Regions from separate parts of the Streptomyces tsukubensis genome, predicted to be linked through region 1. Evidence: riboswitches for the same ligand, from Rfam matches in the RefSeq annotation. Region 1 holds a riboswitch; the other holds the start of a gene.
What was found. Region 1 has a riboswitch for S-adenosylmethionine ahead of thrC (threonine synthase). Riboswitches for the same ligand answer to the same signal wherever they lie in the genome.
Positions count from the first base shown of each region.

Region 2: linked by a shared signal. The riboswitch ahead of B7R87_RS07200 (aminotransferase class V-fold PLP-dependent enzyme) and the one ahead of thrC (threonine synthase) in region 1 are both predicted to bind S-adenosylmethionine.

Region 1 is NZ_CP020700.1:3,435,457-3,450,504, forward strand. It holds gene B7R87_RS13550 (alpha,alpha-trehalose-phosphate synthase (UDP-forming)) at 1-335, opposite strand, end outside; gene B7R87_RS13555 (hypothetical protein) at 366-962, opposite strand; gene B7R87_RS13560 (glucosyl-3-phosphoglycerate synthase) at 1,163-2,113, opposite strand; SAM riboswitch class I at 2,335-2,514, shown strand; gene thrC (threonine synthase) at 2,532-3,845, shown strand; gene B7R87_RS13570 (MoaD/ThiS family protein) at 3,971-4,246, shown strand; gene B7R87_RS13575 (cold-shock protein) at 4,717-4,920, shown strand; gene groL (chaperonin GroEL) at 5,336-6,958, shown strand; gene B7R87_RS13585 (hypothetical protein) at 7,222-8,889, opposite strand; gene B7R87_RS13590 (hypothetical protein) at 8,876-10,540, opposite strand; gene B7R87_RS13595 (alpha/beta hydrolase) at 10,866-12,425, shown strand; gene B7R87_RS13600 (alpha/beta hydrolase) at 12,538-14,085, shown strand; gene B7R87_RS13605 (alpha/beta hydrolase) at 14,192-15,048, shown strand, end outside.
Region 2 is NZ_CP020700.1:1,942,825-1,957,872, forward strand. It holds gene B7R87_RS07155 (NYN domain-containing protein) at 1-425, opposite strand, end outside; gene B7R87_RS07160 (hypothetical protein) at 472-714, opposite strand; gene B7R87_RS07165 (rhomboid family intramembrane serine protease) at 1,093-1,758, shown strand; gene B7R87_RS07170 (Lrp/AsnC family transcriptional regulator) at 1,755-2,036, shown strand; gene B7R87_RS34385 (hypothetical protein) at 2,214-2,636, shown strand; gene B7R87_RS07180 (sensor histidine kinase) at 2,623-4,083, shown strand; gene B7R87_RS07185 (response regulator transcription factor) at 4,080-4,742, shown strand; gene B7R87_RS07190 (SLC13 family permease) at 4,912-6,327, shown strand; gene B7R87_RS07195 (glycerate kinase family protein) at 6,390-7,613, shown strand; gene B7R87_RS07200 (aminotransferase class V-fold PLP-dependent enzyme) at 7,541-8,950, opposite strand; SAM riboswitch class IV at 9,147-9,264, opposite strand; gene trpD (anthranilate phosphoribosyltransferase) at 9,777-10,838, opposite strand; gene qcrB (cytochrome bc1 complex cytochrome b subunit) at 10,970-12,652, opposite strand; gene qcrA (cytochrome bc1 complex Rieske iron-sulfur subunit) at 12,649-13,713, opposite strand; gene qcrC (cytochrome bc1 complex diheme cytochrome c subunit) at 13,710-14,519, opposite strand; gene ctaE (aa3-type cytochrome oxidase subunit III) at 14,659-15,048, opposite strand, start outside.

The DNA.
Region 1 (15,048 bases):
GAGTTGGCGATTCCGTTGTACGCGTCGGAGTGGACGTCCGGGTCGATGTCGAGCATCAGGACGCCGTCCTCGCCCCGGCCGATGCCGCGCCGGACGGCTTCGCGGTCGCCGTCGCCGAGGGCGCAGCAGACCCAGAGGGCGTCGTCGCGGGCTCCGATGGCGGAGAGTCCGGAGACGACGCCCCCGCCGCCGCGTTTCGCGTCCAGCGTGCCGTCGTCGCGCAGGGTGTAGGAGACGGGTCCGCGGTTGGACGCCACGAGCACCCGGGCGGAACCGGGGGCGGGTGAGCGGTCGCGGGCAGCGTCGGCCGGGGCGGCGGGGGGCTCGGGGACCATGTCGCAACACCTAGCCTTCCGGGCGCCGGCTCAAACGTCCGTTCGCCCGTCGTGGCGCGGTTCACGCCGTCCGCGCGCCGCGACGACGGCGATCGCCCCGGCCGCGGCGAGGGCGGTGGCGAGGCCGCCGAGCAGCCAGATCCGCTCGCCGTCGCGGCTGCGGCCGGTGGGTGCGAGGACCGGTGCCCCGGGGGCGCCGACGGCCGGAACCGCTCCCGCGACGGTGATCCGGGGGACCGGGGTCACGGCGCGGGGCGCCCGGTGGACCGGGACGGGCCGTCCGCCGGGGGCGGTCCCCGCGGCGGGGGCGCGGGTGGGATAGAAGGCGGGGCGAAGCTCGGCGGCGGGGCCGGGTGCCGCGGCGGGCGCCGGAACCGTCTCGGCCCGGGCGGCGGGACCGGGCGCCGCTACGGGTCGGGCGGCCGGGCGGGGCGCCGTCCCGGCCTGTCCCTCCCGGCCGGACACCGCGTCCGTGACACCGGCGGGACCGGGCGCGACGGCGCGGCCCGGGTCCGGAAGGACCCGTACCGCTTCGGTCCCGGCGGCCGGGCCCGGCGTGTCCGCGCGGGCGATCGGGGCCGCCGGGACCACCAGGACCACCAGGGCCAGCAGTCCGGCCAGCTTCACCGCGCGGCCCCGGACCCGTCCGGGGCCGCGCCTGCGGCCCGGGCGCCGTGCGGGCGGTCTGCGGTACGGGGCACGGCCGCGTGGGATGTGCGGACGTACGGAGACGGGCGCCGCCGCCGGGGCCGAGGGACGCCGGGGCTGCGCAATACGGGTATAAGTCATACATAAGATATTCAGCCCTTTGACTGGGAAACCGGCGCTTATGCCGCGCGACGCGCCGCATACTCACCGATCTCGCGCATCGGCGGCCGCTCCTCCGTGTCCACCGCATGGGTCCGCGGTACGAACCCGTCCGCCCCCCGCTCGAACTGCGTCAGCACCGGCCGCACCAACTGCCCCCGGGACAGCCGCAGTTGCGCCGTCCGGTAGATCGCCGCCGCCATCCGGCCCAGCGCCCGTCCGTCCTGGTGACGGTGCTTGCGGGAACCCACGTCCACCTGGGCCAGCGCATCCAGACCCACCGTGTGCAGCGCGTCGACGAGCAGCGCCAGCTCCACCCCGTAGCCCACGGGGAAGGGCAGCCGCTCCAGCAGGGAGCGGCGGGCCGCGTACTCACCGCCGAGCGGCTGCACCACCCCCGCCAGCTGCGGCCAGTGCAGATTGAGCAGCGGCCGCGCCACCAGCTCGGTAACCCGGCCACCCTGGCCTGCGGCTTCACCCAGCGGCCTGTCGTACATCGCCTTGACGAACTGCACCTCGGGGTCGGTCAGCAGCGGGCCGACGATCCCGGAGACGAAATCCGCCGAGAAGTCCCGCAGATCGGCGTCGACGAAGCAGACGATGTCACCGCGGGTGACCATCAGGGAGCGCCACAGCACCTCCCCCTTGCCCGGCAGCGCGGGTATCCGCGGCAGGATCGCGTCCCGGTGGACCACCCGCGCCCCGGCCGCCGCGGCGACCTCCGCGGTCCGGTCGGTGGAGCCCGAGTCGATCACCACCAGCTCGTCGACCAGCGGAACCTTCTCCATCAGCTCCCGGCGGATCACGGTGACGATGTCACCGACCGTCGCCTCCTCATCGAGCGCGGGCAGCACGACGCTCACCGTCGGTGAGGGCGCGGCCGCCCGTTTGGCCGCGAGCAGCGCCGGAAGCGGGCGGTCCGCCGCCGACCAGGAACGCGTCGCCAGCCAGCGCTCTACCTCTTCGAGCACGTGCTCTACTCCTCAACCGTCGGGATGCCTCCCACGTCCTTCCGGGCGTACGGGAGGGGGGGTCCGGGTGCCTTCCGTGCGCGTCCGGACGCGCCCGTGTGATCCATCTCGCGGTACGGACGACTATCTCAACCGTCCGGACCTTCAGTTACAGTCTTGAACAACGCGGATGACCGTCGCATGTCGGGGTCCGGCGTTCAACTTGCTCAACAATCAAATACCGCTCATCCAGAGGGGCAGAGGGAAACGGCCCGTTGAAGCCCCGGCAACCCTCCAGCCGGTCTCCGTCGTGACAGTGCGATCCGCAGCAGCGGACAGCGCCCGTCCACGCCGCGAGGCTCCCGGCTAGGGAAGGTGCCAAATCCGTCTCATGGCGAGATGCGCCATGAGGAAGATGAGGAGAAAGGGCCTCGCCTCCATGGCTGCGCAGACCGTCGCAAGCACCACCGACACCACCACCGCCCCCGCCGCCCCCTCAGTGGATCTCGGTCCCGCCGTCGCGCTCTCCTGTCGCGAGTGCGGAGAGCGCACCCCGCTCAGTCCGAGCTTCGCCTGTGCCTCCTGTTTCGGTCCCCTGGAAGCCGCCTACGAGCTGCCCACCGGAGACCCGGAGGCGCTGCGCAAGGCCATCGAGGCCGGCCCGGAGAGCATCTGGCGTTACGCGCCCCTGCTGCCCGTCCCCGCCGACGTGGCCGACAAGCCCAATCTCAACCCCGGTTTCACCCGGCTCGTGAAGGCCGACCGGCTCGCCGCCGAGCTGGGCGTCACCGGTGAGCTGTATGTGAAGGACGACTCCGGCAACCCGACCCACTCCTTCAAGGACCGGGTCGTGGCCATCGCCGTCGAGGCCGCCCGCGCCTTCGGCTTCACCACCCTCTCCTGCTCCTCCACCGGCAACCTCGCGGGCGCCGTGGGCGCCGCCGCCGCCCGCGCCGGGCTGCGGTCCTGCGTCTTCATCCCGCACGACCTGGAGCAGGGCAAGGTCGTCATGGCTGCCGTCTACGGCGGCGACGTCGTCGCCATCGAGGGCACCTATGACGACGTGAACCGTTTCTGCTCCGAGCTGATCGGCGACCCGATCGGCGAGGGCTGGGGCTTCACCAACGTCAATCTGCGGCCGTACTACGCGGAGGGCTCCAAGACCCTGGCGTACGAGATCTGCGAGCAGCTCGGCTGGCGGATCCCGGACCAGATCGTCGTCCCGGTGGCCTCCGGCTCCCAGCTCACCAAGATCGACAAGGGGCTCCAGGAGCTCATCAAGGTCGGTCTGGTCGAGGAGAAGCCGTACCGGATCATCGCCGCGCAGGCCGAGGGCTGCTCGCCGGTCTCCGCCGCCTACAAGGCGGGCCACGACGTGGTCCGGCCGGTGAAGCCGGACACCATCGTCAAGTCGCTCGCCATCGGCAACCCGGCGGACGGTCCCTATGTCCTGGACATCGCCCGGCGCACCGGCGGTGCGGTGGAGGACGTCACGGACGAGCAGGTCGTCGAGGGCATCAAGCTGCTCGCCAGGACCGAGGGGATCTTCGCGGAGACCGCGGGCGGCGTGACGGTCGGGGTGGCGAAGAAGCTGCTGGAGTCGGGGGTGCTGGACCCCGCCGCGACCACCGTCGTCATCAACACGGGCGACGGGCTCAAGACGCTGGACGCGGTCGCCGCGACCAGCGGCCCCACCGCCACCATCCGGCCGAGCCTGGACGCGTTCCGCGCGGCGGGTCTCGCCACCCACTGACCGGCCGCAGTCCCGGCAGCGCCCCGGCCGCTGACCCGCCGGGGCCGTCCGGGACCTCCCGCCGCCGCTTCCGACCGCCGAGCCGTCCACCGAGCCCGGGCCACCGCCCGAGGAAGGCACCACCCATGAGCGTCAACGTTCGCATCCCGACCATCCTGCGCACCTACACCGGCGGACAGGCCGAGGTGGCCGCCGAGGGCGCGACCCTCGCCGAGGTCATCGCCGATCTGGAGAAGAACCACGCGGGGATCTCCGCCCGGGTCCTGGACGACCAGGGGAAGCTGCGCCGCTTCGTCAATGTGTACGTCAACGACGACGACGTCCGGTTCGAGCAGGGGCTGGAGACCGCGACCCCCGACGGCGCCGGAATCTCGATCATCCCGGCAGTCGCCGGCGGCTGACCGCCCGGCTCCGCACGCGGGCGTACGCCCCCGCCGGCGGCCCCGGGCCCCGCGGTCCGCGGCGCTGACCCTCGGTCATCGAAATGGCCCCCTCCGTAAGACAAACGGAGGGGGCCATTCTGCATGGTTGAACACGCTAGAGTTGGGGAAGGCCCGGTGATCATCCACCCATGGCCAGGTATGAGAATGCGCCCGGGCTCGATAAGAAGCAGCCAATGTGCAGGCGCACTCTGTCTCATAGATTCCTTTTGTCCGGTCGGACTTGCCCCGGAATTTCCTGAATTCAGGAGAATTACCCGATAGTAGCCTTCCGGATTTCCCGCCCGATTGCCCTGTTGCAGAGGGCAGTTGTGCAGATACATTCAGCCGCGGTCGACGCGTTCCGGCGCACACCTGTGAGGTCGGGTGAGCTCAGACCCGGGTCCGCGAGGTGCGGTCCTGTGCAAGGGCCAGTAATAGGGGAGTTAGGCATGGCTCAGGGCACCGTCAAGTGGTTCAACGCGGAGAAGGGGTACGGCTTCATCGCGGTCGACGGTGGTGCGGATGTTTTCGTCCACTACAGCGCGATTCAGATGGACGGCTACCGCACCCTGGAAGAGGGGCAGCGGGTCGAGTTCGAGATCTCGCAGGGCCAGAAGGGCCCGCAGGCCGATATGGTCAAGCTCTCGGCCTGACCGACTCTTCCTTCCGCGCGCTTGCGCGTCGACGCACGCATACGCTCGCACGCAGACGCATTCAATAGGGTCCGCATCCCGCTCACCGGGGTGCGGGCCCTGCGCGTTTCCCGCGACTGGAGCGCCGTTCCGCCCGCCGCCGGACCCCGCCGCCGGAGCCTCGCCCGCACCCGCCCCGGACCCCGTCCGCACCCGCCCCCTCGGGCGGTACACCAGGAGCGGCCTTGCACTCTCGGGTGCCGAGTGCTAATCATTGGCGTTAGCACTCTCCCAGTGAGAGTGATAACAAAGGGCCGAGTCGGTGAGGCTCGCCGGGCGTGCGGCGCATGGAGCGGCACGGTCCGGCAGGCCGTCCGTCGCGGGCGCAGGCGCGGTCCGAAGAGCTTCCTACTCCAGTCCGTGGAGGACACTTCACATGGCAAAGATCATCGCGTTCGACGAGGAGGCACGGCGCGGTCTCGAGCGCGGGATGAACCAGCTCGCCGACGCCGTCAAGGTCACCCTTGGCCCCAAGGGCCGCAACGTCGTCCTCGAGAAGAAGTGGGGCGCCCCCACGATCACCAACGATGGTGTGTCCATCGCCAAGGAGATCGAGCTGGAGGACCCGTACGAGAAGATCGGCGCCGAGCTGGTCAAGGAAGTCGCCAAGAAGACGGACGACGTCGCCGGTGACGGTACGACCACGGCGACCGTTCTGGCCCAGGCGCTGGTCCGCGAGGGCCTGCGCAACGTGGCCGCCGGTGCCAACCCGATGAGCCTGAAGCGCGGTATCGAGAAGGCCGTCGAGGCCGTCTCCGGTGCCCTCCTCGAACAGGCGAAGGACGTGGAGACCAAGGAGCAGATCGCCTCCACCGCCTCCATCTCCGCCGGCGACACCCAGATCGGCGAGCTGATCGCCGAGGCCATGGACAAGGTCGGCAAGGAAGGCGTCATCACCGTCGAGGAGTCCCAGACCTTCGGTCTGGAGCTGGAGCTCACCGAGGGTATGCGCTTCGACAAGGGCTACATCTCGGCGTACTTCGCCACCGACATGGAGCGTATGGAGGCCGTCCTCGACGACCCGTACATCCTCGTCGTCAACTCCAAGATCTCCTCGGTCAAGGACCTCCTGCCGCTGCTGGAGAAGGTCATGCAGTCCGGCAAGGCGCTGCTGATCATCGCCGAGGACGTCGAGGCCGAGGCCCTGTCGACGCTGATCGTCAACAAGATCCGCGGCACCTTCAAGTCCGTCGCCGTCAAGGCTCCGGGCTTCGGCGACCGCCGCAAGGCGATGCTGAACGACATCGCCATCCTCACCGGCGGCACGGTCATCTCCGAGGAGGTCGGCCTCAAGCTGGAGAACGCGGGCCTCGACCTGCTGGGCCGCGCCCGCAAGGTGGTCATCACCAAGGACGAGACGACCATCGTCGACGGTGCCGGTGACAGCGACCAGGTCGCCGGGCGGGTCAACCAGATCCGCGCCGAGATCGAGAACTCCGACTCGGACTACGACCGCGAGAAGCTCCAGGAGCGCCTGGCGAAGCTGGCCGGCGGCGTGGCCGTCATCAAGGCCGGTGCCGCGACCGAGGTCGAGCTGAAGGAGCGCAAGCACCGCATCGAGGACGCCGTTCGCAACGCGAAGGCGGCCGTCGAGGAGGGCATCGTCGCCGGTGGTGGCGTGGCCCTGCTGCAGGCCTCCTCGGTCTTCGACAAGCTGGAGCTCGAAGGCGACGAGGCGACCGGTGCCAACGCCGTGAAGCTCGCGCTGGAGGCCCCGCTGAAGCAGATCGCCGTCAACGCCGGCCTGGAGGGCGGTGTCGTCGTGGAGAAGGTGCGCAACCTGACCCCCGGCCACGGTCTGAACGCCGCGTCCGGCGAGTACGTCGACATGATCGCCGAGGGCATTCTCGACCCGGCGAAGGTGACGCGCTCCGCGCTGCAGAACGCCGCGTCGATCGCCGCGCTGTTCCTGACCACCGAGGCCGTCATCGCCGACAAGCCGGAGAAGGCCGCTGCGGCCGCTCCGGGCGGCATGCCGGGCGGTGACATGGACTTCTGATCCCGGGATCTCCCAGGATCGGCAAGGCCGAGTCGGCGAGTGAGCCGAAGGGGCGCGTCGTGGTCTGGAAGGAGAACGCGCGCAGGCCGCGAGGAACGAGTGGCCGAGCACGATCGACTGAAGAACACGGCTGAAGCGCCCCGGAGGCGAACCGAGCCGTAAAAGCGGAGGGCGGTACCCCCACTCCCAGGGGGGTACCGCCCTTCGGCGTTGCTGCTGTGCTCCGGGGCCGGTCCGGGTGGTGCCCGGACCGGCCTGCCGGTTCAGCGGACGTCGACGTAGTCCGAGGCGCCCGCGGCGTCGTAGTGCCGGGAGCTGCCGGTGTAGGTGAAGCGCCAGTAGCCGTCGGCCCCGGCGCGGACCTTCATGACGGCCTTGCCCTTGGCGTCCGCCCGGACGTGTCCGGCGATGGACCACTTGGTGCTGCCCTTCGGGAGGAAGGACAGCGTCGCCCAGTGCTGGGCCAGGGGCCGCCAGGTGCTGCCGCTGCGCTCGGTGAGCGTGGCGGCGACGGTGAGGGTCGCGCCCTTCTTCACCGGCTCGGGGGTGGCGTTGGCGGTGGTCAGCCGGGTGGAGATCCGGGACAGCGGTACCGGGGACGTCGCTGTGCCGACGAACTCGGCACTGGTCGATGTGGCCAGCCGGTAGTAGCCGTTGCCGCCGCGTGCGGTGAAGTTGAAGGTGTTCCACTGCGAGGAGCTGATGGAGACCTCGCGGCTGGCGAGGGTCTTCCAGGTCCGCTTGTCCGCCGAGTGCTCCAGCCGCAGGATCTGCGAACCGTAGGCGTGCTCGCCGGTGATGTAGGTGGTGCGGAGCGTGCCCTTCGCCGTCACCGTGCCGTTGCTCGCCAGCGAGAGGCCCGGCCGGATGGTGACCTCCTGCGGCACCTCCAGGTTCCCTCGGGTGGAGCCGTTCTCGTAGACCCCGTCCCCGTAGACGGACCAGGGCGAGTTGTACTCGGCGCCGGGCGCCGGGGTGAGGGTGACGCTGAAGTTGCCCTGGGCATCCGTGGTCATGGGGGCCCGGTTCCCGGTGACGGTCGCCTGGAGGTCGATCCCTCCGGCGGGCCGTCCCTCGTGGGTCGCCCGGCCGGTGAGGGTGACCTTCTGCCCGGGCAGGACCCGCTTCTTGTCCGGGGCGGCGGTGATGTCGATGGTGCGCCAGTCCGGGGAGATGAATCCGCTCTCCGCGGTGAGGGTGTCGTCGACCCCGTTCTCCCGCATGGTGTGCCGCAGGTTCACCACCCTGTTGTACCGGGCGATCGGGAGGAGGGTGCTGAAGGTTCCGTCGGCACCGGTGGTAACGGTGCCCGCCGGGTCCGGAGTGGTGTCGCCCGAGTAGTCCCCCAGGGACAGGCCGATCTCCCGGCCGGGGAGCGGAACCTGGTCGTTGGAGCCGGGCTGCACGGCGACCAGGGTGCCCTTGACCGTGGTGCCGCGGGTCTCCCAGGTGGGCCGGGCGCTGCTCAGCCCGGCGGCGTGAAGCCGCATGGTGAAGTCGAGGGTGCCCGCGTTCTGCCGGGTCGACCGGGTGCCGGTGCTCTCCTCGGCCGTGACGTCGATGGCGTACCGGCCGAGTTGCGGGATGGTGCCGTCGTCCTCGGTGAGCTTCAGCAGCCCGGCGGCGGGGACCTGGTAGCGGCCGGAGCCGGGGGCGGTCTCCGCCAGGTCGGGGACCTCCGCGACGACGGTGCTGCCGTCGCGGACGACCGCCGACACCTTGGTGATGGTGGCACCGGGGGTGTCCGTCCAGGCGCCGACGGTGAACGAGCCGCGCTGCTGCGGGTCCGTGACGGCACTCCCGATGCCGGGAGCGGCGGCCGCCTGGGCGGCCACGGCCGGGGCGGCGCCCGCCGCCAGGGCGAGCGCGGCGGCGGAGGCGACGAGGGAGAGCGCCATGGGCCGGCGCGTGATCAGATCAGCGCGCGTCAATGTAGGTGTCCTTGGTCTCGGAGTAGAAGTAGCCGTTCATGGGCTCGGTGACGGCGGCCCAGGTCCCGTCGCTGTAGACCGGCGCCTTCAGGCTGTAGACGCCCTTGCTGTTGGTCTTGCCCTTGACGGACCAGTACCACTGGTCCTGGCCCTTGGGCTTGACGAGGACCATCACCTTGGCGCCGGGGTGCGCGATCCACTTGCCGTTGACCTGGCGCTGGACCGTACCCGAGACCGTCATGCTGCCGTTGATCTTGGGGCGGGTGGTCGAGTACTTGTGGCCCACGAACCGGGTGAGGTAGCGGCTGAGGAACTTGGGTGCCGCCGAAGCCGCGACGAACCGGTCGGACTCGATGTGGAAGAAGCGGTAGTAGCCGCGGACGTAGCCCTCGGTCTGGAGGCTCACCCGGCACTCGTTGGTGGTGTAGTGACCGGCGGTGACGCCGGTCATGTTGTACCAGGTGCGGCCGTCGGGCGAGTACTGGAAGGCCACGCTCTCGCCGCTGCAGTCGGCGCCGTAGACCCTGGCGCTGGCCGTCACCGTGCCGAACGCGTCGATGCTGTACGCGGGAGAGCCCAGGGTGATCTTCTCGGGTACGGCGATCGCGCCGGTGTCCGCGGCGTCGGACGGCACATGCGCCGACGGCCTGACATAGGTGTAGAGCTCACCGGAGAAAGTGGCCTTCGCGGTGTACGAGAAGGAGCCGTCGGCAGCGGACTTCCCTGTGCCGAGCGGTGTCTTGGCGTACGAGTCCCAGTACCAGGGCGCCGACAGCGACGACAGCACGGGGGCGTCGGCGTAGGGCTTCCAGCCCTCGTTGGTGAGCTTCTCGACCCGGCCCTTGACCGTGAACGCCTGGCCCTTGTGGACCCGCCGCTTGTCACTGTCCGCCTGGATACGGACCTTGGTCTTCTCGGCCCAGACGGAGGGCAGGGCGGCGGCGGGATGGGCGACGGTGTCGGTGACGCCCGTCTCCAGGTACGCCTCGCCGCCGGTGATCCGGCCCTCGGGCGCGACGTTGACGGAGAACTTCCCCTGGGCGTCGACTTCCGGGCGGTACTCCAGAGTCACGGGCTTGGTCGGCCACTCGCGATCCACCTTGACCCGCACCTGCACCGGCATGCCCTGGCGGGCGGGCCCGGTGGTACCGGTGGACGGGTCGAAGGTGGTGGCGGTGCCGGACAGCACGGTGACCGGGTTGTTGAGGTCCGTGCTGGTGCGGTCGAAGGCGACCGTGGCGACCTTGGCACGCTTCAGATAGGCGAAGGTGCCGATGGTCTGCTGCTGGAGCGTGCCGCCGGGCAGCCGGTAGTCCACCCGGACCGGGTAGTTCCCGAAGGCGGTGCCGTCCGGGAGCTTGAGCGCCTCCCGGCTGGTCCAGGTGTTGCTGCCGTCGTCCGCGAGCTGCTCGTCCTCCAGCAGGACGGCCGCGTCGGGCTGCGTGGACGCGAGGACGGACGCCTTCACCCAGATCGCGTTGGACGGCAGTCCGACGGCGAGCTTTCCGTCGACCGTGGTGGTGACGGAGGACACCGCCGCATGGGCGGCAGGTGCCGTGACGACGACGGGCACGGCGACGCCCGTCGAGAGTGCGATGACGGCTGCCGTACGTACGAAAGCACGCGGCAGCTTGCGCGTTGAGCGCGACAAGGGACCCCCCACAGGTCAGCAAGAGGCGGCGGGCCGCCGGGGGCCGGCCGCGGGGCGACCGCGCGAGAGTGCTGCGGATCGCTAGGAAGCACGATAACGGTGTGCTGAAAGTGTTTTACCGGCAAGGGTGCCCCGGTGACCAGCCCTTAAGGCCGGTAATGGGCCCCTGAGACCGGCCGGTTTCCGCTGCATCCGGAGAATGACGGCCGGTACGGGGCCATGAGACCGCAGACAGACACAGGGTCGGCTCCCCGGATGATTCGCAGTCATCACCGGGTCGGGCAGGGTCGTTCGTGTCCCGAACCCCTGCGGAAGGAACCTTTCCGTGAAGGCAAGACGCCTGGCCCCCGCCGTGGCGGCGGCGAGCGCGCTGGTGACCCTGGCCCCGGCTGCGGCCGTCGCCGCCCCGGGCGGCGCCCGCCCCTCCCCGGCGGCCGCGCCCCTGTCCGTACCGGTGTCGTGGCAGCGCTGCGGCCCCGACAGCCCGGCCGACTTCGAGTGCGGCACCGTACGGGTGCCCCTGGACTACCGGAATCCGGCCGGGAAGAGGATCGACATCGCGGTCTCCCGGATCCGGGCAGCCGACCCGGAGAAGCGGCGCGGGGTGCTCCTCATCAACCCCGGCGGCCCGGGCGGCGAGGGTCTGCAGATGCCCGTGCAGTTCCGGCGCGCGCTGCCGCGGTCCGTCCTCGACTCCTACGACCTCGTCGGCTTCGACCCGAGGGGCATTGGGCGGAGCACACCCGTCGCCTGCGGTCTGAACGAGGAGGAGACCCACTGGCCCCGCCCGTACGGTACGAAGACCTTCGCCGCGGACACGGCGCGTTCGCGCGGCACCGCCGACAAGTGCCGGGCGGGGTACGGCACGGACCTGAAGCACTTCACCACCCGGAACACCGCCCGCGACATGGACGCCGTCCGGGCCGCGCTCGGCGAGCGGAAGATCTCCTACCTCGGCTACTCGTACGGCACCTATCTGGGCTCCGTCTACACCCAGTTGTTCCCGCGGCGCGCCGACCGGTTCGTGCTGGACAGCGCGGTCGACCCGGGGCTCGCCTGGCGGGAGAACTTCCGCAACTGGGGTGCCGCGGTCGGTCCCGCGTTCGAGCGGTGGACCCGCTGGACGGCCGCCCGGGACGGCCGTTACGGGCTCGGCGCCACCCCGGAGGCGGTCTCCCGCACCTTCTGGGACCTCGTCCGCGGGGCCGAACGGAAGCCGATCAGGATCGGGGACGACCTCTTCGGCGGCGACGCGATACGCGACGAGATGCGCGGCCTGTTCTTCGGTGTCGAGGATGCGGCCGAGACGGTCGTCATGCTGAAGGACGCGGCGGCCGGAAAGCCGGTGCCGCCCCTCCCGGAGGAGCCGCCGCCCTCCGACAACGAGGCGTCCAGCCAGTTCGCGATCCTCTGCGGGGACGCTGCCTGGCCGCGGAATCCGGGGACGTACGCCCGGGATTCCGTACGCGACGGGAAGCGGTATCCGCTCTACGGCGACTTCGCCTCCAACATCACCCCATGCGCCTTCTGGGACCGGCCCGTCGAGCCGCCGACGAAGGTGGACAACCGGGTCCCGGCGCTGATCCTGCAGAACGAGTGGGACTCCCAGACCCCGCTGAACACCGCACGCGGCATGCACCGGGCCCTGAAGGGCTCCCGCATGGTCACCGTCGACGAGGGCGAGGGCCACGGGGTCTACCTCTTCGGCGGGGCGTGCGCGAACACCGTGGCCACGGAGTATCTGACGAGTGGTCGGCTGCCGGCCGGCGATGTGATCTGCCGGGCCGAACCGGCGCCGCGGCAGCGCTCCGGCGCGGTCGCGCCACCGGCGCCGAAGGGACCGCCGGGAGCGGCCTCGCCCGGCCGCTTCGGCGCCCGCCCGTAACACAGGAGCCTGTGAATCACCCCATCACCGGGTGATGAGCCCGGCCGCCTCCCCCGCCTCCCGCCGCACCGGCCGACCCCCGGCGCGTACGACGAACGGAAGGAACGACCCCGTGCAGGCAAGAAGACGTACGGTCCCGCTGCTCGCGGTGAGCGTGCTGGCGACGCTCGCCCCCGCCCTGGCCACGGCCCCTGCCGCCGCCTCACCTGCGCCTCCGGCCGCGCAGCGGCCCGTATGGCGCGACTGCCCGACCGAGCGGGCACCCGATCTGCGGTGCGCAACCCTGAAGGTACCGCTGGACCACGCACGGCCCGCGGGCGAGAAAATCGACTTGGAGATCTCACGGCTGCGGGCCGCCGACCCCGGAAAGCGGCGCGGAGTTCTCCTGGTGAATCCCGGCGGGCCGGGCGGACCGGGACTGACCCTGCCCGGGGCGTTCCGTGACGCGCTTCCCGCGGGTGTCGTGGACGCCTACGACCTGATCGGATTCGACCCGCGGGGAGTTGGCGCGAGCACGCAGATACGATGCGGCCTGACCCCCGGGGAGATCGCCTTCGAGCGTCCGTACAAGAAGGCGTCGTTCGCCCGTGACACCGCGCTGACGCGGTCCTTCGCGGAGAAGTGCCGGGCGAAGTACGGCGACGGGCTCAAGCACTTCAACACCCGTAACACCGCGCGCGATATGGACGCGATCCGGGCCGCGCTCGGGGAACGGAAGATCAACTACTTCGGCATTTCGTACGGCACCTATCTGGGCGCGGTCTACACCCAGCTGTTCCCGCACCGCTCCGACCGGTTCGTGCTCGACAGCGGGGTCGATCCCGCACGGGTCTGGAAGGAGGACTTCCGGCTCTGGGCGCAGGAGACGGAGAAGGCGTTCGACCGCTGGGCGGAGTGGACGGCCGGGCGGAATGCGCAGTACGGGCTCGGTGCCACGCCCGAGGCGGTCTCCGCTGCGTTCTGGAAGATCATCGCCCGGGCGGACCGCAAACCGCTGAAGCTCGGTGACCGGCTGTACGACGGCGCCATGATCCGCGCCGGGATGCGCTCCGCGTTCTTCACCCGCTCCCTCGCCGCCGAGTACATGACCCAGCTCAGGGACGCGGTGGCCGGGAAGCCCGTCCCCGGCCCGCCGGTCTATGACTTCGGTGAGGACTTCGTCTCCAGCATGTGGGCCGTGACCTGCGGCGACGAGAACTGGCCGCGGGATCCGAAGGTGTACGCCCGTCAGGCCGCCCGCGACGCGGCCCGCTATCCGCTCTACGGGGACTACGTCTCCAACATCACCCCGTGCGCCTTCTGGGACGACACCGCCGAGCCGACGACCACGGTCGACAACGAGGTCGGGGCGCTGATCCTGCACAACGAGTGGGACTCGCAGACCCCGCTCCCGGACGGTCTCGGGCTGCGCAAGGCCATGAAGGGCGCCCGGCTCGCCCTGGTGAAGGACGGAGAGGGCCACGGGGTCTACCCGGGCGGGGCCAGTTCCTGCGCCAACCGGCTGGCCGACACCTATCTGCTGACGGGGCGGCTGCCCGCGCGGGACGTGCGCTGTGCGCCGGACCCGGTGACGGCCGGACAGCAGAAGAAGCCGGCCGAAGTGCCGTTGGTGACACCGGGCGCCCGCGGCGGGGCTACGGCCCGCGCGTTGATCCAGTAGCTTCCGTACAACCGTCGTTCGCACAACCGTCCCAACTCCCGTTCAGAGAAACGTTTTTACGCTTCGAGAAAGGACTCCCGTGCAGTCAGCACGACGCTTCGCACCCATGGCCGCGGTCAGCGCTCTGGCGACCCTGGCGCCCCTGGTCGCCGTCGCCGCACCGGCCGCCGCAACGCCCACCGCACAGCAGTCGCAGACGCAGACGCAGCAGCCGACCTGGCAGCGGTGCAGCCCCGACCAGCCCGCCGCGTACGAATGCACCACGCTGAAGGTGCCGCTCGACTACCGCGCCCCCGGCGGCAAGAAGATCGACGTCGCCGTCTCCCGGGTCAAGGCGGCCGATCCGCAGCAGCGGCGCGGGGTGCTCCTGTTCAACCCCGGCGGCCCCGGCGGCTCCGGACTGGGCGATCCGCTGGACTGGGGCGGCCGACTGCCGCAGTCGGTGCTCGACCGCTACGACCTGATCGGCTTCGACCCGCGCGGGGTGAACAAGAGCACTCCCGTCGAGTGCGGTACGGCCCCGGCGGAGCGGACGGTGCTGCGCCCGTTCAAGCCGGGAAACTTCGCCTCCGACGTGGCCTGGGCGAAGGGCATCGCGGACAAGTGCCGGGCCAAGTACGGCGCGGATCTGCAGCACTTCACCACCCGCAACACGGCCCGTGACATGGACGCCATCCGGGCCGCACTCGGCGAGCAGAAGATCAACTACGTCGGGGTGTCGTACGGCACCTACCTCGGCGCGGTCTACACCCAGATGTTCCCGCACCGCTCCGACCGGATGATCCTGGACAGCGCCGTCGACCCGAAGCTCGCCTGGCGCGGCATGCTCCAGTCCTGGGCGAAGGCGGCCGAGCCCGCGTTCGCGCGGTTCACCGAGTGGGCAGCCGCGCGGAACGACGAGTACGGGCACGGCGCCACCCCGCAGGCGGTCGCGAAGGGCTTCCGGGACCTCGTCGCCCAGGC
Region 2 (15,048 bases), 1.5 Mb from region 1:
TCCGCGCGCTGGGCCTCCTCGCCCGCGGCGGCCACCAGCTTCACCCATCCGGTGGGGCGCACGATGTACGCGGCGGCGGCCACGTCCAGCGGATCGGCGGCGGCCGGCGGGGCACCGGCGGCCAGCGCGGCGCACAGCTCGGGCTGCGCGCTGGTGATCCGGTCACCGATGCGCTGGCGGAAGACGGGGTCGCTCTCCAGGGCCGCGGCCATCGCGTTGCCCGCGAGCCGGGCGCGCCGGGAGGGGGTGAAGCGGGCGTACTGCCGGAGCTGGGCGGGCAGCTCCGGCACGGTCAGCCCGCCGAAGGCGTCGGCGACCAGGGCCACGACCCTGCGCCGGACACCCTCCGGCAACGGCCGGTCGAGCGCCTCCGCGGCGTCACCGGCCGGCCCGGCCGGTTGGGCGCCGCTCTCAGGCTGCTCCACGATCCGTCACCCCACTACCCGTCAACCGAGACCCGGCAGCCTCCGCTCAGGAGGTCGCGCCGGGCCTGTCCACCAGCTCGATCTGATCCACGGCGTTGCACCAGCGGCAGCGCACGGAGTCGATGGTCTCACTGAGCACCTCCCGCTCCTCGACGGCGGGCTCTCCGGCCAGGTCCAGATGGACGTACTCCACGACCTTGGAGGAGCGGGTCACATCGAAGCGGGTCAGGTTGCCGCAGAGCGTGCAGCGCCAGCGGGTGTCGGCCGTCGGCGTGGGCACCGTCGTCATCGTTCCGTCCGTCCTGTTCGTCACGGGTTGCATCCGGTCTGATCCTTGCGGTTCGTGCGGTTGGTCCGGTCACCGCGGTGCGCCGTCGAACTGCGGGTGTACTGCCCGTAACTCTATGGCCTCGCGGGGGTACGGTGACACGGCGAGGCACTCTGTACCGTTTGCAGCCCTTACGCCATTATTTGCCCCGTGAGTCCTTGGCAGCAGGCGGCCCGGCGTGCGCTCGACGCGGCGGCGCGGCGGGCACCGCGCGGAGCGTGCCGTACGACCGCGACCGGAGCGGTGCGTCCACCGGAGGACGGAGACGCTCCTACGCCCGGAACGGCGGCCCCCGGCGCAGATCCCCCGGACGCCCGCGCTCCGGCCGTCACCCGGGCGCTGATCGCCGTCTGCTGCGCGGTCTTCCTCATCGGCCCGGTATCGGGGCTCAACCGCTCCTACGGCACCGGGGAGGCCCTCACCGCGGCCCAGGGCGCGTACTTCGCCCGCTGGGGGGTGATCCCCGCCGCGCTCGTCGACGGGACACCGGGCGCCCTGCTCACCCCGCTCACCGCACTGTTCGTGCACGGCAACTGGCTGCATCTCCTCGGGAACATGCTCTTTCTGTACGTGTTCGGCGCCATGACCGAGGAACACCTGGGGCGACTGCGGTTCACCCTCTTCTATCTGGGGGCCGGCTATGCGGCGCTGGCCGCCTACGCCGTCGCCAACGCGGACTCCGAACAGACCCTGGTCGGCGCCTCGGGGGCGATCTCGGCGGTGCTCGGGGCCTTTCTCTTCCTCTTCCCGAAAGCCCGGGTCACCAGTCTCTTCCCGTTCCTCTTCTTCCTTCCGCTGCGCTTCCCCGCCCGGCTGGTGCTGGTGTTCTGGTTCGTACTCCAGTGGCTCGCGGCGACGGGGCTCGGCCAGGGCTCGCCCGCGGTGGCCTATCTGGCGCATCTGGTGGGGTTCGCGATCGGCTTCCTCTACGCGTGGGGACGTTTCCGGCGTCCGGCTAGAGTGAAGGCACCAGCAGCGGCCACCGAGGGAGACAGCCAACCGTGATCACCGCGATCGTGCTCATCAAGACCAGCGTGGACCGCATCCCCGAGATCGCCGACGAGATCGCGGCGCTGGAGAACGTGAGCGAGGTCTTCTCGGTGACCGGGACGTACGACCTGATCGCCATGGTCCGGGTGCCCCGGCACGAGAACCTCGCCGATGTGATCCCGGGCCGGATCAGCAAGGTCGAGGGCGTCCTCGGCACCGACACCCATGTCGCGTTCCGTACGTACTCCCAGCACGACCTGGAAGCCGCGTTCGCCATCGGCCTGGACGCCTGACCCCCGGCAACGGGCCCGGGCCCGTCCGGCCGATCCTCCGGAGCGCCCCGTGGCCCCCGTCACAGTGGTCACAGCACCCCCGCCACCAGCAGCTTTCCCTGCAGGAAACCTTCTGATGAGGAATTCTTCATCTTCTTCTCATCCGGATGACGCCCTGCGGCTCCCACCATCGACACCATGCTCTTCTCCCACCGCATCGCGGCCCTGATCGCCGTCGTCGCGATCCCCCTCGGGATCGCGGTGACCAGCTACGCCCTCACCGACAGCTCCGACACCCCCAAGGTCCCGCCGAAGGTGAAGCTGGAGTCCGAATCGCCCGGCGGCCCCACGGGGACGGCCGGCAGCCCCGGCCCGACACAGGGCGACGAGACGGTGGCGCCCCCGGTGAGCGAGAACCCGGGCGACGACGACGCTCCCCCGGCCACCCCCTCGCAGAGCCCGGTCACCGACCGGCCGGCCACGAACGGCGGAGCCACCGGAGGCGGCACCGGAGGCACTACGGGCGGCGGTACGGGTGGCGGTGCGACCAAGCCCGCACCGGGCAACAACGGCGGGGACGACGACGGCCCGGGAGGCGACGACTTCGGTGACGACGGCTGAACCACTGCGCCGCTGGGTCACCGCACGGGCCCGGACCGTCTCGGCCCGGGCCCGGATCCTTCTCTGGCTGCTCATAGTCATGGCCGTGGCACTCGCCGCGGTGGCCCTGGCGACCCGGTCGGCGCTGCTGCGCGACGCCGACCACCGGATCAACGGTCTTCTGGTGCAGGAAACCAATGAATTCGCCAGCTTTGTCGAGCACGGTCGCGATCCCGCCACCGGGCAGCCCTTCACCGATCCCGGCCAACTGCTGAAGACCTTCCTGACCCGGCAGTATCCGGATCCCGACGAGGAACTCCTCGGTCTGGTCTTCAACCCCACAGAGGGTCACAACAAGATTCAGCAGAGCCGGGACCACGGAATGGCCTACCCCCTCGTGGAGGACAAACCTTCCCGGCAGGAGATCTACAGCTCCGGCGACTCCGCCGCCGTCCTCGAACGCCCAGAGGGCGACATCCGCTGGGCGAAGGTCCCCATCGAGTCGCCCAACGGCCATCCCGAAGCGGCGTTCGTCGTCGCCATCCACCCCGCGGGCGAACAGAAGAAGGCGACCGACGTCTTCCATATGCTGCTCGCGATATCCGGCGTGGCCCTGCTGATGACCACCGGCATCGGCTGGGTCGTCGCCGGCCGCATCCTCCGTCCCGTACGGCTCGTCCGTACCACCGCCGCCCAGTTGACCGAGCAGGACCTGACCCAGCGCATCCCGGTCGAGGGCCGCGACGACATCGCCGCGCTCGCCGAGACCTTCAACGCCATGCTCGACCGGTTGGAGCGGGCGTTCGCGGCGCAGCGGGAGTTCGTCGACGACGCGGGCCATGAACTCCGTACCCCCATCACCATCGTCCGCGGCCATCTGGAGCTGATGGGCGACGATCCGGCCGAGCGGGAGGAGACCGTCCGGATCGTGATGGAGGAACTGGACCGGATGAGCCGGATCGTCGAGGATCTGCTGCTGCTCGCCAAGGCGGAGCGGCCGGACTTCATCACCCCCGAGCCGGTCCAGACCGGGGAGCTGACGGCCGATGTGTTCGTCAAGGCGCGGGCCCTCGGGGAACGGGACTGGCAGCTGGCCGGGGCGGTCGACGCCGAGGTCATGCTCGACTCGCAGCGGATCACCCAGGCCATGGTGCAGTTGGCGCAGAACGCGGTCCAGCACACGGTCATGGGGCAGCGGGTCAGCATCGGTTCGCGCGACGTGGGCGACCGGATCGAGCTGTACGTCGCCGACAGCGGGCCGGGCGTACAGCCCCAGGACGCCGAGGTCATCTTCGAGCGCTTCCGGCGCGGCACCGCCCGTCGCGGCTCCCGGGCCACCGGCGCAGGGCTGGGGCTCGCCATCGTCAAGGCCATCGCCGAAGGGCACGGCGGGCACGTCGAACTGCGCCCGACCGAAGGCGGCGGCGCCACCTTCGTTCTCGTACTCCAGAAGGAAGCGACCCCGTGAGCCGGATACTGATCGTCGAGGACGAGGAACGCATCGCGTCGTTCGTGGAGAAGGGACTGCGCGCCAACGGCTTCACCACCAGCGTCGTCCACGACGGGGACGCGGCCTACGACTACGCCGTGACCGGCGGCTTCGATCTGGTGGTCCTCGATATCGGGCTGCCCGGCCGGGACGGCTTCACCGTGCTGCGCCAACTGCGCGAGGCCCAGGTGTCGGTGCCGGTGATCGTGCTGACGGCCAGGGACTCCGTACGGGACACGGTCGCCGGTCTGGAGGGCGGCGCCGACGACTGGATGACCAAGCCGTTCCGCTTCGAGGAGCTGCTGGCCCGGGTGCGGCTGCGGCTGCGCACGGCCGCCCGGGCGCCGGAGGTCACCGTGCTGCGCAACGGCGAACTCACCCTCGACCTGCGGACCCGCCGGGCCCGCTCCGGGGAGCGGATGGTCGATCTGACGGCCCGTGAATTCGTGCTGCTCGAACTCTTCCTGCGCCATCCGGGGCAGGTGCTGTCCCGGGAGCAGATCCTCTCCCATGTCTGGGGGTACGACTTCGACCCCGGGTCCAACATCGTCGACGTCTACGTCCGGGCGCTGCGCAAGAAGCTGGGGGCCGACCGGGTGGAGACGGTCCGCGGCATGGGCTACCGCCTGCCGGAGTGAACCCGGCGCGGCAGGGGGCGCATCCATCGGGAGCCGTACGGTGAACACGCCGTACGGCTTTCGCGCGTCACCCCCCGTGCCGCGATGCGCTCCCGGCCGTACGGCTTGGTGAAGTTCCTTTCATCATCGGCTCATGAAGTGCTCACCGCGCGGATGAAACCTCTATTCCGTGACACTGAACCTGCGACAGGCCGCGACCCTCTGTGTGGCGCTCAGCATCTGCGCGCTGCTCGTCGTTCCCGGCAACTTCCCCGGACTGGGCGGCGACGCCCGGATCACCCTCGGCGTCTTCGCCATCGCCACCTGCGCGTGGATCGGCACCCCGATCGACGACACCTATATCGCGCTGGGTGCGGGGCTGGCGCTCACGGCGACCGGGGTGATCACCAGTGACACCCTTTTCGGGACCCTCGGCGACGACACCGTCTGGCTGCTGATCTGCGCCTTCGTCCTGGCCGCCGCGGTGGCCAGGACCGGGCTCGCCGGCCGGGCCGCAGCCTTTCTGGTCACCGGCGCCCGAACGGTCCGCCAACTGGTGCATCTGACCACCGCGGCGCTGGTGGTCACGGCCTTCGCAGTGCCCGCGACCTCCGGGCGGGCCGCACTCGCGCTGCCGGTGTTCATCGCGCTGGCGAAGGCGCTGTCCGACCGGAAGCGGCTGGTGGTGATGCTGGCGCTGCTGTTCCCGACGGTGATCCTGCTCTCCGCGGTGGCGACCCTCATCGGTGCGGGTGCCCATCTGATCACCGTGTCCGTGCTCTGGGAGGCCACCGGGGAGAGCATCGGTTTCGCCGAGTGGCTGCTGATCGGGCTGCCGCTGGCGATCGTCTCCTCCCATCTGGCCGCCGAGGTGGTGCTGTTCACGACCACGAAGCGGGCGGACCGTACCGGCCCCGTGCACATCACCGCCGAGCAGATCCAGGAGCACACCGAGGCTCCAGTGACCGGGCCCTGGTCGCAGGCGGAGGCGCGCTGTGCGCTGCTGCTGGCCACCGTGGTGGCGCTGTGGTGCAGCGAACCGCTGCACCGGGTGCCGCCGGCCGTGGTCGCGCTGATCGGCGCGGTGGTCGCCGCGTCGCCCGCGCTGGGGACCGTCAGGCTGAAGGACGCGCTGAAGACCGTGCCCTGGTCGATGCTGCTCTTCATGGCCGCGACGATGGCGATGGGTGTGGCGCTGGCCGACTCCGGGGCCGCGAAGTGGCTGGTCGGCGGGGTGCCGCTGGATGTGCCCGCATGGGCCTTCCTGGCCGTCGTGGTCATCGTTTCGACGCTGGCGCACCTCGTTCTGCAGTCCCGTTCGGCGCGTTCGTCGGTGCTGGTGCCGCTGGTCGTGGCGGCGGCCGTGGGCGCCGGGGTCAATCCGGTGGCGGCGGCGCTGGCGTCCACGGCGGCCGCCGGGTTCTGCCATACGCTGCCCGCTTCCGCGAAGCCCGTCACCCTCTACTCCGACATACCGGATATCCCCACGTACACCCCTCGCGATCTGCTGCGGATGTCCGCGGTGCTGGCGCCCATGACCGCCGCGCTGGTGCTGCTGTTCGCGGTGGCGGTCTGGCCGCTGGTCGGCGTTCCCGTCACCCCCTGAGCCGCGGCCGGTCCGCCCCCCTCACCCTCACTTGTTCCTCACCCGTACCGGGAGTTCATACGATGCTGACCCGTTTCGCCGTCGCACCCAGCGGTTTCAAGGAGTCCCTGTCCGCCCAGTCCGCGGCCGACGCCATCGCAGCCGGGGTCCGCCGGGTGGTGCCCGGTGCCGAGATCGACCTCATCCCCCTGGTGGACGGCGGGGAGGGCACCGCCGAGGCGCTGGCCGCGGCGGCCGGCGGGCGGCTCGTCCGGCTGACCGCCACCGGGCCCACGGGCCGGCCGGTCGCCACGCATTTCGCGATGCTCGACAAGTACACGGCCGTGGTGGAGATGGCCGCGGTCGCCGGACTGTCGCTGGTGCCGCGCGATCTGCGGGACCCGGCCGCCACCACGACCTACGGCGTCGGTGAACTCATCCGTGCCGCGCTCGACGAGGGCGCCCGGGAGATCCTGGTGGGCTGCGGCGACTCCGGCACCTCCGACGGCGGTGCGGGCGCCCTCCAGGCCCTCGGGGCGCGGCTCCTCACCGCGGACGGCACGGAACTCCCGTACGGCGGACGGGAGCTGCTCCGGCTGGACCGGATCGACGTCTCCGGTCTCGACCCTCGGCTCGGCCGTACCGATATCCGGGTCGCCTGCAATCCGTTCAACGTGCTCTGCGGTGAGCGGGGGGTGGCCCGGGTCTTCGGCCCCCAGAAGGGGGCGACGCCCGAGCAGGTCGAGCAGTTGTCGGCGGCGCTGGAGCACTGGGCGGACGTCCTCACCCGCGATCTGGGCGTCCGGGCCGATCTGTACGAGGGCCCGGGGACGGGCGCCTCCGGCGGGCTCGGCGCGGGGCTCGCGGCGCTCGGCGCCCTGCTGCTGCCCCGGTTCGAGGTCCTGCTCGACCATCTCGACCTCGACGCCCGGCTGGCCCGGGCGGATCTGGTGCTCACCGCGGAGGGGGCGCTCGACCACCAGACGACGCGCGGCAAGGTGCCCGCCGAGGTCGCCCGGCGGGCCAAGCGGTACGGCCGTCCGGTGCTGGCCCTGGCGGGCACGATCGGGGAGGGCGCGCACCAGGTGCGGTCGGCGGGGGTGGACGCGTACAGCGCGATCCTGCCGGCTCCGGTGACCCTGACCGAGGCCCTCGGCCGCGGCGGGGAGTTCCTCACCGACGCGACCGAGCGGGCGCTGCGGATGGTGCTGATCGGGACGCGGATCCCGGAGCGTCAGCCGGTCGGCGCGGTGGCCGCGGGCACGGTCCCGGGGTCCGGGACGCACCTGCCGTCCTCGGTGCGGTAGGTCCAGCGGGCGCCGTCGGTGACCAGCTCACGGACGGCGCCGATGAAGCGGTCCAGGTGCTCGTCGGGCGTACCGGCGCCGAAGCTGACCCGGATGGCGTTGAGCGACCGCTCCCCCGGCTCGGCCTCGGGGGCACCGCACTCACCCGGGTCCTGCGGGTCGCTGCCCAGCAGGGTGCGGACCAGGGGGTGGGCGCAGAACAGGCCGTCGCGGACACCGATGCCGTACTCGGCGGAGAGCGCGGCCGCGAAGTGGGAGCTGTTCCAGCCCTCGACGACGAAGGAGATCACACCGACCCGCGGGGCGTCGTCGCCGAACAGGGAGAGGACCTTGACCTCCGGGACCTCCGCGAGGCCGGCGCGGACGCGGGCGACGAGCGCCTGCTCCCGGGCGACCAGACCGTCGAAGCCGGCTTCGGTGAGGGCGCGGCAGGCGGCGGCGATCGCATAGACGCCGATGACGTTCGGTGAACCGGCCTCGTGGCGGGCGGCCGTCGTGTGCCACTCCACCTCGACGCCGCCGTCGGCGCGGCGGGCGACCTTGCGGGAGGCGCCGCCGCCCGCGAGGTACGGATCGGCCGCGCGCAGCCAGTCGGACCGGCCCGCGAGGACGCCCGAGCCGAAGGGCGCGTACAGCTTGTGTCCGGAGAACGCGACCCAGTCGACGTCCAGTTCCTGGACGGAGACCGGGTGGTGCGGGGCGAGCTGCGCGGCGTCGAGGACGATCCGGGCGCCGTGGGCGTGCGCGGCGGCCGCGAGTTCCTTGACCGGCCACAGCTCGCCGGTGACGTTGGAGGCGCCCGTGACGCAGACCAGCGCCGGGCCGTACGGGTCCCGGTCCGCGAGGGCCCGCTCCAGGGTGGTGACGGCATCGCCGGGGGTCCGCGGCGCGTTGAGGTAGGTCACCCGGGCATCCCTCCACGGCAGCAGCGAGGCGTGGTGCTCGGTCTCGAAGACGAAGACCTGGCAGTCGGCGGGGAGTGCGGCGGCGAGGAGGTTCAGGGAGTCGGTGGTGGAGCGGGTGAAGACGACCTGGTCGCCGTCGCGGCAGTCGAGGAACTCTGCGACGGTGCGGCGGCTGTTCTCGAAGAGGTCGGTGGAGAGCTGGGAGAGATAGCCCGCGCCCCGGTGCACGCTGCCGTAGTACGGCGCGTAGGCGGCGACGTCGTCCCAGACCCGCTGGAGGGCGGGGGCGCTGGCGGCGTAGTCGAGCGCGGCGTAGGTCACTTCGCCGCCGGTGACGAGCGGGACGGTGACATCGCTGCCGAGTACGGGGAGGGGGGTGGTCGCGGCGGTGGCGGTGGTGGCGACGGGCTGCGGACACACGGATGCGGACATGACGAACTCTCCCGGGAGGGCAGGCGGAATGAAGGCTTCAAAGGCCCCGCACGGCAGACGGAAGGGGCGCGTGGTGCTCGGGCGCACGGCGTTCCGGGGTACGGGGATGTGCTGAAGAAGGGGCTACGAAGCCCTATCGCATTCGCTTGCTCACGAGGCTGCTCCCTTGAGGACCAGGACCCCAGGGTGTCGCAGGGGTCCGCGCTTGCCGCGGGCCTCGCTGCCCACGGCCTGGTCTTCACCCGGGGCACCCCGCCACGGACGGAGGGTTGCCGGACAGCGGGCCGGGGCCGTAGTCGCTGTCACTCATGACCTGGCCCAAACCGTATGCGACAGCCTGCGACCTCGCAACCCCCGTCCGCTATCCGGACCGTCCCTCGGCGCGGGTACGCATCAGGGGGCGGCACCCCGGGGCGCCCGGGACGGAACAGGGCGGGGACCCTGCTCATTGCCCGCCGCAACCGCGCCAAGCAGTCGGCGACGAGCTCGGCGAGGGCCGAATTCCGGCTCCGAGCCGCCGTGGGCCGTTCGCGCAGTTCCTCGCGCCCCTTCATGATCGCCCCGCCCCTGAACCGGTAGCGCTGCCTGGGCTCTTCTTCTCCGGCAGGGTGCGGTCGAGGTCCTAAGGGGCGCGAGGAACTGCGCGACAAGCCACGGACGGCTTGCGGCCTGAAATCGGCCCCCGCCGAGCACGGCGCTCGCCGTCGAGGCCCGGCCGGGCGGGGTGCTCGCCCGCAAGGCCGGGGCGCCCGGGGTCTCGCGGACCCGAGGGGCGCCGGCCGAGCGGCTCCGGGCTCGGGGCCCTGGTCCTCGGCCGGGCCGGAGGCTACTTCGTGGCTTGGATCCAGCGGGTCAGCGTCGCCGAGGCCGCTCCCGAGTCCAGGGAGTCCGCCGCGCGCGCCGCCGCCGCCGCGATCTGGGTCGTCAGGGGCTCGTCCGTCGGTGCCAGCGCGACCAGCGCCGCCGCCGCGTTCAGCACGACCGCGTCCCGTACCGGCCCCCGCTCCCCCGCGAGCACCCGGGTCGCGACCTCCGCGTTGTAGGCGGCGTCGGCGCCGCGGAGGGCTTCGACGGGGACGAGGTCGATGCCGACGTCACGGGGGTCGAACGCTTCCTCCCGTACCGTGCCGTCACGGACGATCCAGACCCGGGACGTCGCCGTGGTGGTCAGCTCGTCGAGGCCGTCGTCGCCGCGGAAGACCAGCGCCGACGAGCCCCGTTCGGCCAGCACCCCGGCCATGATCGGGGCCATCCGGGCGTCGGCGACGCCCGTCGCCTGCGCCCCGACCCGGGCGGGGTTGGTCAGCGGGCCGAGGAAGTTGAAGGTGGTCCGGATCCCGAGTTCCCTCCGCGCCGCCGCGACGTACCGCAGCGCCGGATGGAACTTCACCGCGAAGCAGAACGTGATGCCCGCCTCCTCGGCGACCTCCGCGACCCGCCGGGGCGTGAGCTCCAGATTGACGCCGAGCTTCTCCAGGACGTCGGAGGCTCCGGAGGCGCTGGAGGCGGCACGGTTGCCGTGCTTCACGACCTTGGCGCCGGTCCCGGCGACCACGATCGACGCCATCGTGGAGATGTTGACGGTCTTCGCGCCGTCGCCGCCGGTGCCGACGATGTCCACCGTGGGCCCGGGCACGTCGATCAGATGGGCGTGCTCGTACATCGTCCGTACCAGACCGGAGATCTCCGCCACGGTCTCACCCTTGGCCCGCAGCGCCACCGCGAAACCGGCGATCTGCGCGTCGGTCGCCTCCCCGCTCAGGATGCGGTCCATCGCCCAGGCCGTGGCGTCCGCGCTCTGGTCGTGGTTGGTGAGCAGGGAGTCGAGTACGGCCGGCCAGGAGTGGGCCGCCACGCTGTCGCCGCCTGCCGGGGTCACAACGTTCATGGTCCGCTCCCGGGTCCATCGTGAGTAAGGGATACCGCCCACCCTATCCAGCGCCGGGTACGGCAAAGAGCCCCGTCCGGGCAGTGGACGGGGCTCTTGCCGTGGCGACGCTTTCAGCGGTCGGTCAGCGGTCAGTGCTTGCCGCTGGTGACCTCCTCGTGCTCACCGTGGCCATGGCCGTGACCATGGGCCGCGGCGATCTCCTCGTACTCCTCGCGCGTGGCCTTGGGGATCTGGTTCCCCTCGCCGTAGAAGCCCTTGCTGAGCTTCGCGCGGAACTTCTGTACGGGCGAGATCTTGCGGCGCACGCCGTTCTCGTCGACCTCGGGGCCGACTTCGAGCGGCTGGTGCTGGGTGTGCGCGGTGAGGGTGTGCAGATCCGACTGGCTGAGCGGCTCGTGCACCTCGATGAACTCTCCGTGCGGCAGCCGCTTGATGATGCCGGACTCGCGTCCGTGCAGCACCTTGTCGCGGTCGCGGCGCTGGAGACCCAGGCAGATGCGCTTGGTGATGATGAACGCCAGGACCGGTCCCACGAAGAAGAAGATCCGGACGAACCAGGTGATCGCGTTGATCGACAGATGGAAGTGGGTGGCGAAGAGGTCGTTGCCACCACCGACCAGCATGATGAAGTACGCGGTCAGCCAGGCCACACCGAAGGCGGTACGGGTCGGGGCGTTGCGCGGGCGGTCCAGGATGTGGTGCTCGCGCTTGTCGCCGGTGACCCAGGACTCGATGAACGGGTAGACGGCGATCGCGGCCAGCACCAGCGGGAAGATCACCAGCGGGATGAACACGCCCAGGACCAGGGTGTGGCCCCAAGCGTTGATCTCCCAGCCCGGCATCACTCGGATCAGACCCTCGGCGAAGCCCATGTACCAGTCGGGTTGCGCGCCGGTGGAGACCTGGTCGATCCGGTAGGGACCGACCGACCAGACCGGGTTGAGCGTCGCGATCGCCGCGATCACCGCGATCACACCGAAGACCAGGAAGAAGAAGCCTCCGGCCTTGGCCATGTAGACCGGCAGCAGCGGCATGCCGACGACGTTCTTGTTGGTCCGGCCGGGACCCGCGTACTGCGTGTGCTTGTGGTAGACGACCAGGATCAGATGGGCGACCAGCAGGCCCATCATGATGCCGGGCAGCAGCAGGATGTGGATCGAGTAGAACCGCGGCACGAAGTCGTGCCCGGGGAACTCGCCGCCGAACAGGAACATCGAGATGTACGTACCGACGATCGGCACGGACAGGATCGCGCCCTGCATGAAGCGGACACCGGTGCCGGAGATCAGGTCGTCCGGGAGCGAGTAGCCGGTGAAACCGGTGAACATGCCCAGGACCAGCAGCAGGAAGCCGAACAGCCAGTTGACCTCGCGCGGCTTGCGGAACGCGCCGGTGAAGAAGACGCGCATCATGTGGACCATCATCGCGGCGACGAAGATCAGCGCGGCCCAGTGGTGGATCTGGCGGATCAGCAGACCGCCGCGGACGTCGAAGCTGATGTCCATGGTCGAGGCGAACGCCTCGGACACCTTCACGCCCTGGAGCGGCACATAGCTGCCCTCGTAGACGATCTCGTTCATCGACGGGTTGAAGAACAGCGTCAGATACACACCCGTGAGGATGATGATGATGAAGCTGTAGAGGCAGATCTCGCCGAGCATGAAGGACCAGTGGTCCGGAAAGATCTTCCGCATGTTGGCCTTGGCGAGGGAGTAGATCCCCAGCCGGCCGTCCGCCCAGTCGGCGACCCGCTCGCCCGCGGGTGCCTTGCGGTCGTCCACGGACTGCTTGTTATCGGTCGTAGTACTCATCCGCGCTCCCAGAAGGCGGCACCGACAGGCTCCTCGAAGTCGCCGAGCGCTTCAAGGTTGCCCTCGGCGTTCACACCGATCCGCAGCTGCGGAAGCGGGTGACCCGCCGGGCCGAAGATGACCCGGGCGCCGTCGGAGAGGTCGAAGGTGGATTGGTGACACGGGCACAGCACGTGGTGCGTCTGCTGCTCGTAGAGGCTGATCGGGCAGCCGACGTGGGTGCAGACCTTGGAGAAGGCGACGATGCCGTCGTGCGACCAGTCCAGCTCGCGCTTGTCCTTGATGTCCTCCGGCTTGATCCGGACGAGCATCAGGGCCGCCTTGCCCATCTGAATCTGCCAGTCGTGGGCGTGCGGGTCGAGGCCCTCGGGGCTCGCGAAGACCAGCGAACCGACCGTGATGTCCTCGGGACGCAGCGGCTCATTGGTGTTCATGTTGATGAGCTGCTTGCCCTTGGCCCACAGGGTGGAGCGGAGCTTCTTCTCCGGCAGCGGACCGAGGTCGCGCAGCAGCACCACACCGGAGAGCGGCACCAGGGCCATCGCACCGAACATGGTGTTGCGGATCAGCTTGCGCCGGCCGAAGCCGGACTCCTCGTTGCCCGCCCGCCAGTCGGCCATGACCTGGGCCTTGACCTCGGGGGACGCTTCGATCGGGTGCCGGTCGTCGGCGACCTCGACATCGGACATCAGGGTGCGGGCCCAGTGGACCGCGCCCGCGCCGATGCAGAAGAGGGCGACGCCCAGGGTCAGACCGAGGGAGAAGTTCAGCGCGCTCACATGGCCGAACGGGAAGATGTACACGATCTTGTCGACCGGGAAGATGACGTAGCAGGCGATGAAGCCCACCGTCGCCAGCATCGACAGCGTGAACAGCAGAGCGACGGTGCGCTCGGAGCGCTTGGCTGCGGCCTCGTCGATGTCCTGGATACGCGGCTTGTGGGCCGGCAGTCCCGGGTCGGCGAACGGGTCGGCGGAACCGGTCCCGTGCGGGGTGACGGCAGCGCCGCCCCCGTCCTGCTCGTGCGGCAGGTTCTCTTCTGGAATGTCTTGGCTACTCATGACTTCTTGGCCTTAGCGGTGTGGGCCGCGACCCAGACGGCAACTGCGATCAGCGCGCCGAGCCCGAAGACCCAGGCGAAGAGACCCTCGGAAACGGGGCCGAGAGCACCGAGGGAGAGACCACCGGGGCTCTCCGCCTGGCTGTCGTTCATCTCCTGGACATAGGCGATGATGTCCCGCTTCTCCTGCTCGGGCATGATGCCGTCGGGGAAGGAGGGCATGTTCTGCGGGCCGGTCTGCATGGCCTCGTAGATGTGCTTGGCGCTGACGCCCTCAAGGGTGGGGGCGTACTTGCCCTCGGTGAGCGCGCCGCCCTTGCCCGAGAAGTTGTGGCACTGGGCGCAGTTGTTACGGAAGAGGTCGCCGCCCTTGGCGACGTCCGCGCCCGTGGGGCTGTACTGCTTCTCGGTCGGCGTGACCGGACCGGCACCCATCGCACCGATGTAGGCCGCCAACTGGTCGACCTCGGCCTGGGTGTAGATGGCAGGCTTCTTCGGCACCTGGGCGCCGGGCTGCTGGGCCGGCATACGGCCGGTGGTGACCTGGAAGTCGACCGCTGCGGAGCCGACGCCGACCAGGCTCGGACCGTCGGTCGTACCTTCACCGCCCGTTCCGTGGCAGCTCGCGCAGCCGACGGTATAGAGCTTCTTGCCCTCCTCGATGGCGAGGGACTGGGCGGTTTCGTCAGCCTGTGCCTTGTCCGCGGGCGCGAACGCGGCGTACAGCCCCCCGGTGGCCGCCAGCGCGAGGAGTAGGACGACGATCGCCGCCAGCGGATGGCGTCGTCGTGCGGAGAGCTTTTTCACGGATTACCCCGGTGTCAGGATTTTCTGCGTCGTGCTTCTGGACTGTGTCTGTCTGCATCTGACTGCGTCTGTCTGCGGGCCGCCGGGCGGTCTGCCGCCGGCAGCGGCTCGTGCGTCGGGCGGCGGACCGCCCGCCCCATTACTTGATCATGTAGATCGTGAGGAAGAGGCCGATCCAGACGACATCGACGAAGTGCCAGTAGTAGGACACGACGATGGCGGAGGTGGCCTGCTCATGGGTGAAGCGCCGGGCCGCGTAGGTGCGGCCCAGGACCAGCAGGAAGGCGATGAGACCGCCGAGGACGTGCAGTCCGTGGAAGCCGGTGGTCAGGTAGAAGACGGAACCGTACGGGTCCGACTTCAGCGAGAGACCGTGCTGGACCAGCTCGGTGTACTCGTACACCTGGCCGCCGATGAAGATCGCGCCCATGATGAAGGTAACGATGAACCAGGTCCGGAGCTTCTTCACATCACCGCGCTCGGCGGCGAAGACGCCGAGCTGACAGGTGAGGGAGGAGAGCACCAGGAT